3 regions of the Amorphus sp. MBR-141 genome follow, and region 1 is predicted to be linked to each of the others. Evidence: riboswitches for the same ligand, from Rfam matches in the RefSeq annotation. Region 1 holds a riboswitch; each other region holds the start of a gene.
The links. A riboswitch is a leader RNA that binds a small molecule or an ion and turns the genes downstream of it on or off. The one in region 1 is predicted to bind cobalamin.
Positions count from the first base shown of each region.

Region 2: another riboswitch for cobalamin. It lies ahead of cobU (bifunctional adenosylcobinamide kinase/adenosylcobinamide-phosphate guanylyltransferase); the one in region 1 lies ahead of ACSSVZ_RS27450 (ABC transporter substrate-binding protein).
Region 3: another riboswitch for cobalamin. It lies ahead of ACSSVZ_RS16110 (aromatic ring-hydroxylating oxygenase subunit alpha); the one in region 1 lies ahead of ACSSVZ_RS27450 (ABC transporter substrate-binding protein).

Region 1 is NZ_JBRJGW010000056.1:1,843-7,523, reverse strand. Features, by position in the region: partial or broken gene ACSSVZ_RS27465 (DUF3363 domain-containing protein) at 1-123, shown strand, start outside; gene ACSSVZ_RS27460 (ABC transporter ATP-binding protein) at 299-1,066, opposite strand; gene ACSSVZ_RS27455 (FecCD family ABC transporter permease) at 1,063-2,127, opposite strand; gene ACSSVZ_RS27450 (ABC transporter substrate-binding protein) at 2,124-3,134, opposite strand; cobalamin riboswitch at 3,298-3,517, opposite strand; gene ACSSVZ_RS27445 (conjugal transfer protein TraG) at 3,761-5,681, shown strand, end outside.
Region 2 is NZ_JBRJGW010000010.1:131,236-136,916, forward strand. Features, by position in the region: gene phnE (phosphonate ABC transporter, permease protein PhnE) at 1-514, shown strand, start outside; gene phnE (phosphonate ABC transporter, permease protein PhnE) at 514-1,329, shown strand; gene ACSSVZ_RS15070 (hypothetical protein) at 1,549-1,794, shown strand; tRNA gene ACSSVZ_RS15075 (tRNA-Asn) at 1,853-1,927, opposite strand; gene ACSSVZ_RS15080 (hypothetical protein) at 2,122-2,400, shown strand; cobalamin riboswitch at 2,511-2,746, shown strand; gene cobU (bifunctional adenosylcobinamide kinase/adenosylcobinamide-phosphate guanylyltransferase) at 2,919-3,464, shown strand; gene cobW (cobalamin biosynthesis protein CobW) at 3,461-4,492, shown strand; gene cobN (cobaltochelatase subunit CobN) at 4,492-5,681, shown strand, end outside.
Region 3 is NZ_JBRJGW010000011.1:157,329-163,009, reverse strand. Features, by position in the region: gene ACSSVZ_RS16125 (TetR/AcrR family transcriptional regulator) at 1-626, opposite strand, end outside; gene ACSSVZ_RS16120 (hypothetical protein) at 803-1,222, opposite strand; gene ACSSVZ_RS16115 (2Fe-2S iron-sulfur cluster-binding protein) at 1,225-2,346, opposite strand; gene ACSSVZ_RS16110 (aromatic ring-hydroxylating oxygenase subunit alpha) at 2,355-3,599, opposite strand; cobalamin riboswitch at 3,719-3,928, opposite strand; cobalamin riboswitch at 4,186-4,389, shown strand; gene ACSSVZ_RS16105 (TonB-dependent receptor plug domain-containing protein) at 4,416-5,681, shown strand, end outside.

The DNA of each region.
Region 1 (5,681 bases):
TTCACCCTCGTGCCATGGCGCCCCGTCCTCGAACGCCATATCGGCAAGCAGGTCTCCGGCATCATGCGCGGCGACGGCATCTCCTGGACCATCGGAAGGCAGAGGGGATTGGGGATTTCATAGATGTCTTGGTGAGAGACGGTTAAGCAGGGCGTGGCTCCAAAGGACAATCGCGGCGCCTGTGCAACAGACCGTGCTATGAGTAGGCATGTGGACATCGCAAGTCCCTGCCTTTGCCGCTTTTTCGAAAAGGCAGCGACGATGGCGATTGTGTATTTCCTTCCGGGTTCTGAAAGACTCAAGCCGCGGCGCTGGAAAAATGCAACAGCGGCGGCTTGTTCGGCGCATGGGATATGAAGTGGGTCTCGACCCCGAAAGTGACGCGCAGGCGCTCGGGGTCGAGCACCTCTTGTGGCGCGCCGCAGGCAGTGATTTCGCCGTTGTGAAGCATCAGGAGTCTGTCGCACTCCATCGCCTGGTTGAGATCGTGCAGCGCGATCAGCTTGGTGACCGGCAGGGCGCGTACCAGCGCGAGAATGGCAAGCTGGTGGCGGATGTCGAGATGGTTCGTCGGCTCGTCGAGTAGCAGGATTTCGGGTGATTGTGCAAGCGCGCGGGCGATATGCACGCGCTGACGCTCGCCGCCAGACAGCGTGTGCCAGAGCCGCTGTTCAAACCCGGCCATGCCGACATCGGCAAGCGCCTTCGCTACCTTGGCGCTGTCTTCCTCCCGCCAGGGGCGCAAGGGGGAAAGAAACGGGATACGCCCGAGCTCGACAGCCTCGCGCACCGTGATCCGGTCCGAGGTCTCGGCCTGCTGTTCCACCAGCGCCAGACGGTGCGCCCGGCTTCGCGCCGTCATCTTCGACATCGGGGCATCATCGAGAGTAACGCTTCCCTCGTCCGGCTTGCTCAGCCCTGCCAGACAGCGCATCAGGGTCGATTTTCCCGACCCGTTCGGCCCAATGAGCCCAAGGCACTCACCGGACCTCAATTGAAACGAAACGTTGCGCAGGATCGCCCTGCCCTGCACCGTGACCGAAACGTTCTTGGCAGCGAGCGTCATCTGTTGCGTCCTCCACGTATCAGGATAATGGCAAAGGCGGGCGCGCCGACAAGGGCGGTGATGATACCGATCGGCAAGACCTGTCCCGGCACGATCACCCGCGAGATTACATCGGCGGCGATCAGAAAGACCGCGCCGCAAAGGGCCGAAGCCGGCACCAGCCTGTCATGCCGCGTTCCCACCACAAACCGCATGGCATGCGGGATCACCAGCCCGACAAACCCGATGGAGCCAACCTTCGAGACCATGACCCCGACCATCATGGCGGTGACGGCAATCAGCGTTCCGCGAACCTGGCGAACGTTTATTCCCAGCGAGGCCGCGCTATCGGCGCCGAAGGTGAAGGCGTCGAGCGCGCGGCGGTGCCATATACAGACCGCGCACCCCACAAGGGCGGCCAGCATCGTGGCGGGCACATCCTCCCAGCGAACGCCCGAAAGATTGCCCATCAGCCAGAACATGATGCCGCGCGCCTGCTCGGCATTGGCGGATTTGGCGATGATGAAGGCGGTCAGCGCGTTGAACATCTGCGATCCGGCGATCCCGGCAAGGATGATGGCAGCGGCGGCCTGCGTTGCACGTCCGCCGCCCGACCCGCCGGATACGGCATGGGCTAGAAGGACCACCGAACCAAACGCCATGAGCGCCCCCGCCAATGCCCCCAAGGACATGGAGATGACGCCGGCACCGATACCGGCCACGCTGACCAGCACCGCGCCGGTGGAGGCTCCGGCGGATAGTCCCATGAGATAGGGATCGGCGAGAGGATTGCGCAACAGCGCCTGCAGGACCACACCAGTCAGCGCCAACCCCGCGCCACAGGCCGCCGCTACGATGGCCCGGCTCAACCGGTAACTCCAGATGATACCTTCGTCGATCCGGTCAACCGCATAGCCTGCATCCCACAACCGGTTGGCAATGGTTTGCAGGACCACATCGAAGGCAATATTCGTCTCGCCGATGGCGGTGCCCGCAAGCAACGCCAGGAGCAGAATCAGCGGCGCAAGCCAGAGCCATGTTAGGCTCTGGCCCCGCGGCAGGGGTAGAGCATCGCCGCTCATTCCTGCCCCTTGATCGCTGCGATTGCCTCGGCAAGTTTTTCAATCCCGTCAACGAGGCGCAGGGAAGGGGCGATCTCCTGCGGATCGAGCGGGACGATACGATCATTCTCCACCGCGTCCATGAAGCGCGTAACGGGGTCCTCCCTGAGAAAGTCGCGCTTCACGTCGATTGCATCCAGCGGGTAGCGGCGGCGTGCCAGATCGGGGGCGATGATCATGGTCGGATTGGCGCGCGCGATGGTTTCCCAGCCAACCGTCGGCCAATCGTCGATGATGTCGACAACATTCGTGACGCCAAGCGTCCGCGCCATGTAGCCCTGCACGCCGTTTTGTCCAGCCACCCAGGGGTCGCTTTCCCGGGATGCGGAGGAGTACCAGAAGACAGCGGAAATCCCCTCGCCAACATCCGCGACGCGCGCCTTCGCGCCAGCTTCGCGCGCCTTGAGATCGGCGATCAATGCCGCACCGCGTTCGTTTCGATCGAAAATCCGCGCCAGATCGGCAACCCCGTGATAAACTTGGTCGAGAACAAACGGCTTGTAGCGCGCGCCCGCGCCGCCGCTCGCCCCGGGGCCGATATCCGTGCATTGGTCCGGCAGCACATAGACCTCGATACCGAGATCCGCGAACTGCTCGGGCGTGCCGATGCGGCCGTTCGGGCCAATGGAGTTGATCAGATCGGCAATGACCAGTTGCGGGCGCTTGGCCACGATGCTTTCGAAGCTTGGCTCATTGTCACCCAGCCGCTCGATCCCCGCATTGACATCAGCAAATTGCTCCCACACATCGCTGCGCCAAAGTGCAGTGCCCTTCACGACATCGGCAAGACCCAGAGAATAAAGCAACTCCGTTCCGCCCTGGCCGATGGAAACAACGCGATCCGGCGCGTTTTCAAATGTGATTTCCTGTCCGCAATTTTCAATCGTCAGCGGATATTGTGTCGGCTCTGCCTGTGCAGTGGAAGTGACCGCTCCCAGAATGAATGCGGAAATGATGTAGGTCTTCATGAGGGCTCTTCCTCCCCGTAACAAGTCAGGCGGAGACGTGGATTCCATTGACGGACTCCAGCCTTGTGGTCACTTTGCCTGGCTTGAAAGGAGATACTTCCAACCGCAGGCGGCGAAAGTCACCGCTGCGGGAACCCCGCCCGACTCCGCGCCCCGCGGTTCGGTGAGTGACACGCTTGCGGCAGGTCTCCTGACTTCGCGGGTCCTAGCCTTATGCGCCGCCTTCCCGACATTTCGTCAGTGGCTAATGGCGCAAAGACTCGCCGCTTACAGTTGCGGGGGCAGTCACGGATTTGGCGCCTGATGGCTACACCACACCGTGTTCCCTTTTAATCCCTCCCGCCGCGTGGGGCGGGACAGGAACCGAAGCTGGCCGAAAGTAAAACACGGAGTACAGGAGGCGTGTCAATCGCAAATGATTTTGTCGCAGGGCATTTATCCCGGTGACCTTACGACTTCTGTCTATATTCATGGTGCTTCCCCATTGCTGCTCATAATGAAAGCACAATCGACAAAAGCCAATCCACGTGCGGTTCATCGCATTCCAGCGTACATAAAAGCCATAAGCGTTCCCGGCGTTCTGGGCGAATCTCGTTCCGTGTGCCTCAAGCAGCGGAACGACGTTCATGACTCCCACAAAGCTCCTCATCGGTCAGATCGCGGTCGTCTTCGCCATAGTCATCCTGGGGGTGTGGACGGCGACACAGTGGTGCGCCGACATGTTGGGTTACCAGGCGCAGCTCGGTAGCCCGTGGTTTGTCCTGTTCGGCTGGCCGGTCTTTGAGCCGTGGAAGCTATTCGAGTGGTGGTATTTCTACGAGGCCTATGCGCCGGAGGTGTTCGACAAGGCCGGGATGCTGGCAGCGGGCAGCGGCTTCATGGGGTGTGCCGCCGCCATCGCCGGCTCCCTGTGGCGGGCGCGGCAGAGCCGGCTCGTCACCACTTACGGGTCGTCGCGCTGGGCCGTGAAGGGGGAGATCGAGAAAGCGGGACTGTTTCGTCCGGCGGGCGTGTTCCTCGGCCGGCTGAAGGACCAATACCTGCGCCATGACGGGCCGGAGCATGTCATGGCTTTTGCGCCGACGCGATCCGGCAAGGGCGTCGGCCTCGTCGTGCCGACGCTGCTGACCTGGACCGGCTCGGCGGTGATCCACGACATCAAGGGCGAGAATTGGCAGCTCACGGCCGGCTGGCGGTCGAAGTTCTCCCATTGCCTGCTGTTCAATCCGACCGACCCGCGCTCCGCCCGCTATAATCCATTGCTGGAGGTGCGCAAGGGGCCGGACGAGGTGCGCGACGTCCAGAACATCGCCGATATCCTGGTCGATCCCGAGGGCGCGCTCGAACGCCGGAACCATTGGGAAAAGACCAGTCACGCCTTGCTGGTCGGCGCCATCCTGCACGTGCTGTACGCCGAGGAGGAGAAGACGCTGGCGCGCGTCGCCACCTTTCTGTCTGATCCGCGCCGGTCCTTCGCCGCGACGCTGCGGCGCATGATGGCGACCAACCATCTCGGCACGCCGGAGAACCCGAGCGTCCATCCGGTCGTGGCCTCGGCCGCGCGTGAGGTGCTGAACAAGTCGGAGAACGAGCGCTCGGGTGTGCTCTCCACCGCCATGTCCTTCCTCGGCCTCTATCGCGACCCTACCGTCGCGGCGACGACCTCGGCCTGCGACTGGCGCATTGCCGATCTCATGGATGCCGAACATCCGGTCTCGCTCTATCTGGTCATTCCGCCCTCGGACATCTCCCGGACCAAGCCGCTGGTGCGGCTGGTCCTGAACCAGATCGGGCGGCGGTTGACCGAGCGGCTGGAAGGAGACCCGAAGAAGACCCGCAGGCATCAGCTCATAATGATGCTCGACGAGTTCCCGGCGCTGGGGCGGCTCGATTTCTTCGAAACGGCGCTCGCGTTCATGGCCGGGTATGGCATCCGCGCCTACCTCATTGCGCAGTCGCTCAATCAGATATCCAAGGCATATGGCGAGAACAACGCCATTCTCGACAACTGCCATGTGCGCGTCGCCTTTTCATCAAACGATGAGCGGACGGCGAAGCGCATCTCCGACGCCCTCGGCACGGCGACGGAACTCAGGGCGCAGCGCAACTATGCCGGCCACCGGCTGGCGCCGTGGCTGTCGCATGTCATGGTCAGCCGCCAGGAGACGGCGCGGCCGTTGCTTACGCCCGGCGAGGTGATGCAATTGCCGTCCGCGGACGAGCTGGTGCTGGTCTCCGGTCTGACGCCGATCCGGGCGAAGAAACTCCGCTATTACGAAGATCGGAACTTTACCCAGCGTGTTCTGCCGGCCCCACATCTTTCCGAAGGTGGCTACGAGGACAAACCGGCATCGCGCCCCGACGACTGGAGCGGCCAGGTGCGCGATACCGACGACCGCCTGATGCCTTCCGACGAAGACGGTACCCGGCACGGTTCTCTTGTCGAGGAAGGCGGGCTCCAGCAGCAACGCCACCCGGGCTTGGCGGAAGAAGAGGTCGCGAAGCCCGTCGAGCCGGGGCAGCCGGATATTCCGGGGCTTGACGCGG
Region 2 (5,681 bases), on a different contig from region 1:
GATCGGCATTGGTGCGGCGCGCAACCTGTCGCCGCTTCCCGTGTACTACATCTGCCGCGGCATCATTGCCGTCTCCCGCGCCTTCCAGGAGATCATCGTCGCAATCATCTTCGTCGCGATGTTCGGCTTTGGTCCTTTCGCCGGCTTTCTCACGCTCAGCTTCGCTACGATCGGTTTCCTGGCGAAGCTTCTCGCCGAGGATATCGAGGACATCGACGAGGCGCAGGCCGAGGCCGTGCGGGCGACCGGCGCGAGCTGGTTCCAGCTGATCAACTATGCGATCCAGCCGCAGGTCATGCCGCGGCTTATCGGCCTGTCGCTCTATCGCCTCGACATCAATTTCCGGGAATCCGCCGTGATCGGAATCGTCGGCGCGGGCGGCATCGGTGCGACGCTCAACACCTCGATGGAACGCTACGCCTACGACACCGCCGCAGCCATCATGATTCTGATCATCCTCGTCGTGATGCTCGCCGAATACGCGTCCAGCCACGTACGCAAGTGGGTCCAGTGATGTCGTTGGCTACCCCCCCTGCCGGCCGGGAATGGCATCGGCGGACATCGACCCAGCAGCTCATCCTGTGGACGGGATGGCTCGTCCTCGTGGCACTCTTCGTCTTCTGCTGGCAGGTGATGACGGAGCACACGATCTGGGCCTTCGTCTGGGACGCGCCGCGCCAGGCGGCCGACCTCCTGTCGCGGATGGCCGACCCGCGCTTCGGCTATGTCCAGGAACTCTGGTGGCCGCTCTGGGAGACGATCAACATTGCCACGCTCGGCACGCTGCTGGCGGTCGTGTTCGCGGTGCCGCTGGCGTTCCTGGCGGCCCGCAACACGACGCCCAGCGCCACGCTGGTGCGACCCGTCGCGCTTCTCATCATTGTCTCCTCCCGCTCGATCAACTCGATCATCTGGGGGCTGCTGCTCGTCGCCATCATCGGGCCGGGGCAGGTCGCCGGAATCATGGCGATCATGCTCCGCTCGCTCGGCTTCATCGGGAAGCTCCTCTACGAAGCGATTGAGGAGATCGATGCTTCCCAGGTCGAGGCGGTCGAGGCGACGGGCGCATCACGCATCCAGGTGATGGACTACGCGATCGTCCCGCAGATCCTGCCCGCCTTCGCCGGCATTACCGTCTTCCGCTGGGACATCAACATTCGCGAGGCCACCGTCCTCGGCCTGGTCGGGGCGGGAGGGCTGGGTCTGAAGCTCCAGTCCTCGCTCAACATGCTCGCGTGGAACCAGGTGACCGTCATTTTCGCCTTGATCCTCCTGACCGTCGTCGTCTCGGAGTGGGTCTCCGCGAAAGTCCGGCAGGCCATTATCTGACGCGCAGAAACGCCCCGACCAGTCTCGCAGGTCCCCATCCGCCGAATGGCAAACAGCCGTTGGCGTCGAACGTCTCGTCGAGCCAGTCGAGGACACGTGCGTTCGGCAGCGAGCGGTTCTGCATCCCGCAATGTCCGTCTGCACCGTCAGCGCCGGTGAAGCGCATCAGGGTCTTGTCGCAGGTGAGCGCGGCCCTGAAGGCGCTGCGAGGAGGCGGGGGTGCCCGGGCGCGCTCATGGCCTGCGAAAGGCGGCGGCGCGGCTTGCGGCGCTGGGCTGCCCGGACCGCGAGATCATGGCGGTGACCGGTCACACGACGACGAAGGAGATCGATCGATACACGCGATCGGCGCGTCAGCGGGTCCTGGCGCAGTCGGCCTTCAACCGGCTCGAAGCGGAGCATGACCACCCGCAAGACGGCTCGGCGGAGACGGCCGCATCGGGCCGCACGTTTGAAAGGGTGTGAACCCGTCCGGGCCGCACTCCTTGCAGGGCATTGATTTTAAATGGGAAATTGGAAGAAGTGGCTCCCCGGGCCGGATTCGAACCAGCGACCGATCGGTTAACAGCCGATTGCTCTACCACTGAGCTACCGAGGAACAGGGCCACGTCTTTCTTTCGGAGGCTCGCTATATCAAGCCTTCCCGGCGTTGCCAAGCCCGCCCATCTCTATGTTGGCGCGCTGGCTGTGGATGCAAGGCCGTGGCGGCGGGTCGAACGGCCGGTTTGCCGCCGGTTGGGCCGGCGCGCGGCACGGACGCGCATGCCGGGGTCTGGTGAGGATGGAACGTCGATGACGCATGTCAGGCTCGGGCGCAGACGCCTCCCCCTGCCGCGCTCGCGGCCGGTGCGGATGGGCGCCGGCGTGGCGCTGATTCTCGGCGGCGTGCTGGGGTTCCTGCCGATTCTCGGCTTCTGGATGCTGCCGCTCGGCGTCATCGTGCTGTCCGTCGACAGCCCCGCCATGCGGCGGCTGCGGCGTCGCAGCGAGGTCTGGTGGGGGCGCAAGGGGCCGCTCGCCGGCAAGGCGCGCCCCGGGCCCGCAGACGACCGCGCCGGCCCGCCCGCCTGAGGCGGAGGGCCTGGTCCGTCCGGTCGGGGGCGCGCCGGATGCCTCGAAATCGCCGGCACCGACCGATGGTGCGGGCCCGGCCGATCGGCGCACCCCGATTGCATGGCCGCCTCATTTCTTGCATGGTCGGCGGGTGCTTCGGTGAGCGGACGGCCTGTCCGTCGGCTCTTCGGGAATGCGGTGAGCGGCGCCTGTCGGGCGCGCGAGGCCGCAGCTGCCCCCGCAACTGTAAGCGGCGAGCCCTTTCTCCCCGGCGGTCCCGACCGCCAGCCACTGGGAAACCGGGAAGGCGGAGGAGGGGTCGTGACCCGCGAGCCAGGAGACCGGCCGAGCGCGCACGACTTCATCCCGGGCCGTCGGGTGGACGGCTCATGGAGGCTCGCTATGTCTGATCCGGCGCTGTCCGGCCCCGTTTTCCGTGTCAATTTTGTCCGCCGTGCCCCGCTGGCGCGTCGTGCCCCGGCTTCGCTGGACGCCCCCGTTGCAGGGCGGCTGCGGACGCATCGCGCGAGGCGCCGATGAGCGCGGCTGCGACCGTGCTGGTGCTGGGCGGCGCGCGCTCCGGCAAGAGTTCCTATGCCGAATCCCTGGTCGAGGCCTCCGGCCGCACCCAGGTCTACCTCGCCACCGCCGGTGCCCCCCGCGACGGCGAAATGGCCGACCGCATCGCCCGTCACGTCGCCCGGCGCGGCGACCGCTGGCGCACCGTCGACGCGCCGCTGGAGCTGGCGGCGGCGCTCCGCGACGCCTCCCGGCCCGACACCGCGATCCTCGTCGACTGCGCCACCCTGTGGCTGGCGAACCTCCTGGAGGCCGGCCGCGATCCCGACGCATCCGTCGCCGACCTCGCCGGAGCGATCGCCGGGCTGCCCGGTCCGGTGGTGGTCGTCACCAACGAGGTCGGCCACGGCATCGTGCCGGAGAACGCGCTCGCCCGCAGCTTCCGCGACCATCACGGCCGCATGAACCAGCGCCTGGCTGCCGCCATGGACCACGTGGTCCTGATGGTCGCCGGCCGCGCGCTCATCCTTCCCAAATCCCCATCCCCGGAGATCGTGCTTTGACCCTTGCACCCCGCATCCCCGCCACCATCGTCACCGGCTTCCTCGGGGCGGGCAAGACGACCCTGATCCGGCGCCTGCTGGAGCGCGCCGACGGCAAGCGCATCGCCGTCATCGTCAACGAGTTCGGCGACCTCGGCTTCGACGGCGGGCTGGTCGCCGAATGCGTCGATCCCGACTGCGCCGACGAGGACGTCATCGAGCTCACCAACGGCTGCATCTGCTGCACCGTCGCCGACGACTTCCTGCCCACCATCGAGGCGCTGCTCGACCGGGCGGTGCCGCCGGACCACATCGTCATCGAGACCTCGGGCCTGGCGCTGCCGCAGCCGCTGGTCGGCGCGTTCGCCTGGCCGACCGTCAAGACCCGCGTCACCGTCGACGGCGTCGTCACGCTGGTCGACGCCCACGCCCTGTCGGAGGGCCGGCTTGCCGCCGATCTCGCCGCCGTCGAGGCGCGCCGCAAGGCCGATCCGGCGCTCGATCACGAAAGCCCCATCGAGGAGCTGTTCGAGGACCAGCTCACCTGCGCCGATCTCGTCGTGCTCACCAAGACCGATCTCGTCGACGCGGCGGCGCTTGCCGGCGTGCGCGACCAGATCGCCGGCCGCATCCGGGCCGGCGTGCAGACCGTCGAGGGCCGTGCCGGCGAGGTGCCGGTCGACGTGCTGTTCGGCATCGTCGCGGCCGCGGAGGAGGATGTCGCCGCCCGCGCCGGTCATCACGGGGTGGACCATGACCACGAGCATGACGATTTCGATTCCTTCGTCGTCCTGCCGGCCCCCTTCGCCGACGTCGACGGCGCCCGCGCCTGGGTGGAGACCATCGTCGGCCGCGACGACGTGCTGCGGGTGAAGGGACGCCTCGCCATTGCGGGTCGACCTGCACCCCTGGTCGTCCAGGCGGTCGGCCCGCGCATCGAAACCTGGTTCGGGCGTCCGGGCGAGGCGGCCGGCGGGGTCGTGGTGATCGGCGCCCACGACATGGACCGCAGCGCGCTCGAGGGGCTGATGGCGCCCGCGTCGGCCTGATGCATCTTCTCGCCGCGCGCTCCACCGCCATCGAAAGCGCCGACGAGGCGGTCGACCTCGACCTGAGCCCGGCCGAGATCGTCATCCTGTCGGCCGCCGATTCCGAGCTTTCGGCCTTCGCCGAGGCCGCCGAGGCGCTGCCCGACGACTTTCCGAGCCTGCGGCTGGCGAGCCTGGTCACGCTCGCCCATCCGCTGTCGGTGGACCTGGCGTTGGAGAAGACCTTCCGGCACGCCAGGCTGGTCATCGTGCGGCTGCTCGGCGGCACGGCCTACTGGCCCCACGGCGTCGATGCCCTGGAGACGCTCGCCCGCCAGAGCGACGTGCGACTGGCGATCGTGCCCGGCGAGGCGCGCTGGTCGGAGGCGCTGGCGAAGCTCGGCACCGTCGGCGAGGACGATGCGCGCACCTTCTGGCGCTACTGCGTGGAGGGCGGGGCGCGCAACCGCGTCCACGCGCTGCGCTTCTCCGCCCATCTGCTCGGCAGGGCCGAGCGTCCGCCGGAGCCGCAGCCGATCCCGCTCGCCGGCTGCTACTGGCCGGGCGAGGGCGCCGTCGGGTTCGACCGGGTGCGTGCTCACTGGGCCGATCCGGACGCTCCCGTCGCGGCGCTGGTCTTCTACCGGGCCCACCTCCAGGACGGCGCCACCGCGCCATCCGACGCGCTGGTGGAGGCGCTTGCCGCGCGCGGCCTCAACCCGCTGCCGATGTTCGCCTCCAGCCTGCGCGACGGCGCCCCGGCCGAGGTGGTGGCCGCCGCACTGACCGCCACCGATCCCGCCGTGGTGCTCACGTCGACCGTCTTCTCCGCCGCCGGCATCGGCGACGCCTACGCCGGCACGGCGCTCGATCGCACCGGCGCGCCGGTCCTGCAGGTCGTCCAGGCCGGCTCGTCGCGCGATGGCTGGGTGGAAAGCGCCCGCGGCCTCGGCATCCGCGACCTCGCCATGAACGTGGTGACGACCGAGATCGATGGCCGCATCCTCACGCGCGCGATCTCCTTCAAGGAGGAGGCGCCCGTCGACCCGCGCACCGAGTGGCGGCCGGTGCGCCCCGTCCCGGTGCCCGACCGCGTCGATTTCGTCGCCGAACTCGCCGCGCGCTGGGCCCGGCTGCGCCGCACCCCGGTGGCGGAGCGCCGGATCGCCCTGGTGCTCGCCAACTACCCGACCCGGGACGGTCGGCTGGC
Region 3 (5,681 bases), on a different contig from region 1:
CAGTGTCGGGGTGTGGGCGTTTCGGTGGAAAACAGCAGCGTCAGGTAGCGGACGAGGTGGTCGATGCTGTCGGCGGCGACCTTGGCGTCGCCGCGGGCCTTGGCCAGGATGAAGGCGCCCTGCAGCACTGCCTGGGTGTGCAGCGCCAGCGACGCGGCCGACCAGGCGGGCGACAGGCCGCGGGAGCGGAGCGCCGCCTCGATGTCGGCCTCCAGCGTCGCCGCGTGGCCGCTGATGCTGCGCTCGCAGGCGTCGCGAATGGCCGGCGCCGTGTCGAACGTCTCCTGGACCATGGTGCCGACGAGGCAGGTGAACTCCGCCACGGCGCCCTGCAGCAGCGCCTTACGGAACGCCACGTAGCCGAGGACCCGGTCGACCGGATCGGGAAGGTCGTGATAGGGGGCGGCCGCGAACAGCCGGCCCGTCGTCTCCGACCAGTGGTCGGCGGCGGCCACGGCGAGCGCGTCCTTGCTTTTGAAATGGTGGAAGAAGGCACCCTTGGTGACGCCGGCCGCCGCGCACAGCTCGTCCACCGTGGTGGCGGCGTAGCCCTTGGCGCGGATCACCGCCAGGGCGGCATCCAGCAGCTTCGATCGGGCGTCCGGCTTGCGCGCGCTGGCGGGCATGAGGTCCTCCTTGGTGAAAGATACATACCGACCAGTTGGTATGTTGTCCAGCAGGAGTTTGATCCGGTTCTGAGGAGGGCGGGGAGCCGGAGGGTGGCGCAGCGGGGAGCCGGAGGGCGCCGCAGCGGACGGGACGCCCGGGACCGGCCGCCTCGGCCGCCGACGCGCCCGCGGCCTCAGCCGGTGCCGGCGGTCGCTGCGTCGCGAAACAGCGCCAGCAGCCGGGCGACGGCCGGGTGGGGCCGGGCCCGTTCCAGGCGGGCGATCTCGATGTCCGCCCGGCGGCTTGGGTCGGCGCCGTCCGGCAGCCACAGGAGCCAGGCGAGGAACACCGCTTCGGGATCGGGCAGGGCCCGGTGCCCGACGGCCACATTGGCCGTTGCGGGATGGCCTGGCGCGGCATGGCTCCATGCCGGATCGTCCGGCGCGGCATCGCCTGGCGCGATGTCGCCCCACGTCGGATCGCTCCACACCGGCTCGCACGTCGCGTCGTTCGGCGCGGCGGCGCCCGGCGCCGGATCGGCCGTGGCGGCTGCGTCCGCCGCCGCAGCGTCAGCCGTTGCGGTGGAGGAGCGGCATGGCCGGGGCGGCGGCATGCTCAGGCCTCGACCGAGATCGGCCCGCGCGGGCGGGAGCAGCAGGCGAGCACGTAGCCGTCGGCGACCTCGTCGTCGAGGATGCCGCCGTTGTGGGTCATCTCGACGGGTCCCTCGCAGCGGATCTTGCAGGTTCCGCAGAGCCCGAGCTCGCAGGCGGCCGGGATGCGCACGCCCGAGGCGCGGGCCGTCTGCAGGATCGACTGGCCGGGCAGCGCCTCCGCGTCGACGTCGGAGAGGGCGAAGCGGACGCGGGTGGTCGCCATCTCCGGCGGCTCGGAGGGCAGCAGCCCGTCGGAGGCCTCGGCGAGCGGCGCCGGCACCGGCTCGATCGGTCCGGATCCGAAGCTCTCCTGGTGGTAGCGCGCCATGTCGAAGCCGGAGGCCTGGAGCATGCCGCGCACCTGGCGCATGAACGGATCGGGCCCGCAGCAGAAGATCTCGCGCTCGGCGAAATCGGGCACCAGCAGGCCGAGCCGCACGGTGTCGATGCGGCCGGTGGGGCCGAACCAGGACAGCCGGTTGGTGCGCTCCTCGACGAGGAAGCCCAGCTGCAGCGCCGGCATGCGGGTGGAGATCAGCTCCAGCTCGGAGCGGAAGATGATCTCCTCCGGCCGCCGCGCGCAGTTGACGAAGGCGACGTCGTTGAGCGGCGCGCAGTCGTTCAGCCAGCGCAGCATCGACATCATCGGCGTGATGCCCGACCCGGCCGACAGGAAGAAGTATTTTCCGGCCGGATGCTCGTGCATGGAAAAGCCGCCGGCCGGGCCGTAGGCCTTGATGTGCTGGCCGGGCTCGAGATGGTCGAACATCCAGCGCGTGCCGAGGCTCGCCGCCTGGGCCTTCACCGTCACCGCGATGGAGAACGGCCGCGAGGGGCTGGACGACAGCGTGTAGGTGCGCAGCAGCGGCTCGTCGCCGACGGGGAGTTCCAGGGTGACGAACTGGCCGGGCTTGTAGCGGAACCAGGTCTGGTTGTCGGAGCGGAACGCGAATGTCTTCACGTCCGGCGCCTCGTCGGTCACCGAAATGCACTCCAGCACCTGGAGATGGTCGTTCCAGGGCTGCATCTCGTCGAGATGCCGGTAGAGGCTCCCGGGCGCGGCGGCGATGGTGTCCAGCATGGCGGGGCTCAGGCGACGCGCAGGGCGGCGGAGGCGCCCTCGGCGAGGCGCGCGGCCATGGTCCGGCAGTACCAGTCGACGAACTGCTCGACGCCGCCTTCGTGCTCGGGGGAGTAGGGGCCGGGCTCGTATGCGGGCGAGCGGATGCCGAAGGCGTTCTCCTCGACGATGCGGCGGTCCTGGTCGTTGGTCTCGGTCCACACGTGGGTGAGCTCGGCGAGGTCGTAGTCGACGCCTTCCACCGCCTCCCGGTCGACGAGCCACTTGGTGGTGACGGCGGTCTCCTCCGGCCCCAGCGGCAGCACCCGGAAGGTGACGGCGTGGTCCGACAGGATGTGGTTCCAGGTGGTCGGATAGTGGAACAGCAGCATGGCGCCGATGCGGGCGGAGCCGACGGCGGCGGAAAGGGGCCGCTTCACCGCGGCGCGGCCGGACAGGGTGTAGCTGACCGCCTCGCCGAGGAGCGGCATGCGGGTGATGCGGCTGGCGCCGCCCTCGGCCATGCGGAAGGCGGCGGGCAGGCCGCGGGCCTCGCAGGCGGCCCAGTGGGCGGCGATCTCCGGGTCGTCCATCGCCCCGGCGACGCCGGTGACGCCCGGCGCTTCCGGGTAGGTCTTGCAGAGCTCGGGATGGTTGGCCGAGCAGTGGTAGCACTCGCGGTTGTTCTCCCAGACGAGCTTCCAGTTGCCCTTCTCCACGATGGTCGTCTCGAAGGCGACCTTCGCGTCCTGCAGGCGGTGCGGCGCGAGGTAGGGCTCGATCAGCGCCCGGGTGGGGGCGAAGTCGGCCGGCGCGTCGGCGAGCGACAGGAACACGTAGCCGGCGACGGCCTCGCAGGCGACCGGCTTGAGGCCGAAGGCGGCGGGATCGAAGCCGTCGCCCATCTGGCGGGCGAAGACGAGGCGGCCGTCGAGGTCGTAGGTCCACTGGTGGTAGGGGCAGACGAGCCGCGCCGAAGTGCCCCTGGCGGCGGAACAGATGCGCGAGCCGCGGTGGCGGCAGGCGTTGTGGAAGGCACGGATGCGCCCCTCGCGGTCGCGCACGACGATCACCGGATAGTCGCCCACCTGCAGCGTGAAGAAGGCGCCGGGACGGGCGAGCTCGCACGCGTGGCCGACGAACAGCCACTCGCGGTACCAGACGTGCTGGAGGTCGGCGGCGAACCAGTCCGGATCGGTGTAGAAGGGCTGATCGAGGCTGTAGCCCGGGCGGCGCGCCGCGATCCGGTTCAAGATGTCGTCGCGTGAACCCATGTCCCCGTCCATCCTCGGCTGGGCCCGCAGAGCGCGGCGCGGACGGAAGGGAACCGGCCCGCGCGGAGAGACGATGCTTCCGCAAGGCAAGGACCCGATCGCCCACCGCGATCAGTCGGGACGTGTCACCGTTCGGGGCTGGTTTCCGGGCTGAAGGAGCGTCTCTTCGAGGACCGTCGCGATTCCTTCCCAGGCATCTGCCCAGTGGAACTCCCTGTCGCGACGTTGACTCCCTTGACCGTTGCGGGGGCAGCTCCGGATTTTCACCGGATTCCCAATTCTCCCGGCCTTCCAAGCGAGGACCGGGCACCCTGAACCCGGCCACCATCGCCCGGCGCGCAAGGCGGGGCGCGCGCAAAAGCGACGTCGCATGGACGACCGGCGACATGGGCGCGCCGGCGTGGCCGGGAACGGGGCGGCCCATGGCGCGGTCGGGGCCCGCGGAGGCGGCCTGGTGCTGGCGGGAATCGCGAAAGAACGGCCCGGACGGACGTGGCCCGAGGGTCGGGCGAGGGCCGCCGCGGCGGGGCCAAGGCGTTGAAAAGCAAGCCTGCCTGCGCGCGGCTTGACTCCGATCCGCCAGCCACTATCCCTGACGGTCGACGGTGCCCGCAAGGGCTCAATAGGGAACACGGTGAGGCGCGCCTGCGCGCCGAATCCGCGACTGCCCCCGCAACTGTGAGCGGCGAGTCATCCGCGCGAATGCCACTGGAGCCGGTCCGGCCCTGGGAAGGCAGCGGAGCGACGAGGACCCGCGAGTCAGGAGACCTGCCGTCATCCGTGGTCACGCGCGGTCGCATCGGGCGGGGTGTCTCGATGGGTACGGTCTCCATGGTCCTCCCATGGAGCCGCCTCGATCGCGGTGACGTGCCATCCGGCCGCGTGCCGCTCGAGGACTGCCACATGACCTTCTTCCCGACGTCCATCCGTGGACGGCCCGATGCCGTTCGCCATGCCGCGGCGTTTGCCGCCGTTCTCTGCCCGCTGTCACTGTCGCTTCCGCTTGCCGCCCATGCCCAGGACGCCGACCTGGGCGACGCCGCCGTGGTGGCGCTTCCCGAGATCTCGGTGACCGCCAACCTGGCTCCGACCGCACGCGACAAGGTCGGCAGCGCCATCACGGTGATCACCGGCGCGGACCTGCGGCAGCAGAAGATCCGCTTCGTCACCGATGCGTTGCGCCAGGTGCCGGGGCTCGCCGTCAACCGGACGGGGCCGGCGGGGCAGCTGACCCAGGTCCGCATCCGCGGGTCGGAGGGCAACCAGACCAAGGTCTTCATCGACGGCATTCCGGTGAACGATCCGGCGTTCGGGTCCGAATTCGACTTTTCCAGCCTGCTTGCCGACGACATCGAGCGCATCGAGGTGCTGCGCGGGCCCCAGAGCGCGCTCTACGGCTCCGACGCGGTGGGCGGCGTCATCAACATCATCACCCGCACCGGGCAGCCCGGCACCCAGGTCTCGGCCCGGCTGGAGGGCGGCTCGTTCGGCACGGTCAACGGCAGCGCCTCGGTGAGCGGCGCCAACGAGCATGCAAACTTCATCGCCAGCGCGATGGGGTTCAAGACCGACGGGATCTCGGCGGCCAGTTCCGATCTCGGCAACACCGAGAAGGACGGCTATCGCAACGGCACCGTCTTCGCCAAGGGCACCGTCTCGCCGAACGAGCTCGTCGACGTCACCGGGGTCGTCCGCTACACCGGCACCAAGGCCGATCTCGACAGCGAGGCCTTCCTGCCGGCCTACGGCCACACGGGTCCGGTCGACGCGCTGCAGGATTCGGTCGGAGAAGACCTCTACGGCCGCCTGCAGGCGCGCCTCAGCCTGTTCGAGCGGCGCTGGCAGCAGACGGCCGGGATCACCTACACCGACCAGAAGACCAAGTACCGCGATCTCGATCCGACGACCGTCACCAGCATCTACCAGGGCAAGAAGCGCCGGCTCGACTACCAGTCGACCTTCTTCTTCGAGACGCCGGAGATCGCCGACGCCGAGCACGTGCTCACGGTCGCCGTGCAGGACGAGGAGGACACGGTGACCTCCGACAGCGCCTATGCATCGTTCGACCGCTCGATCCATTCG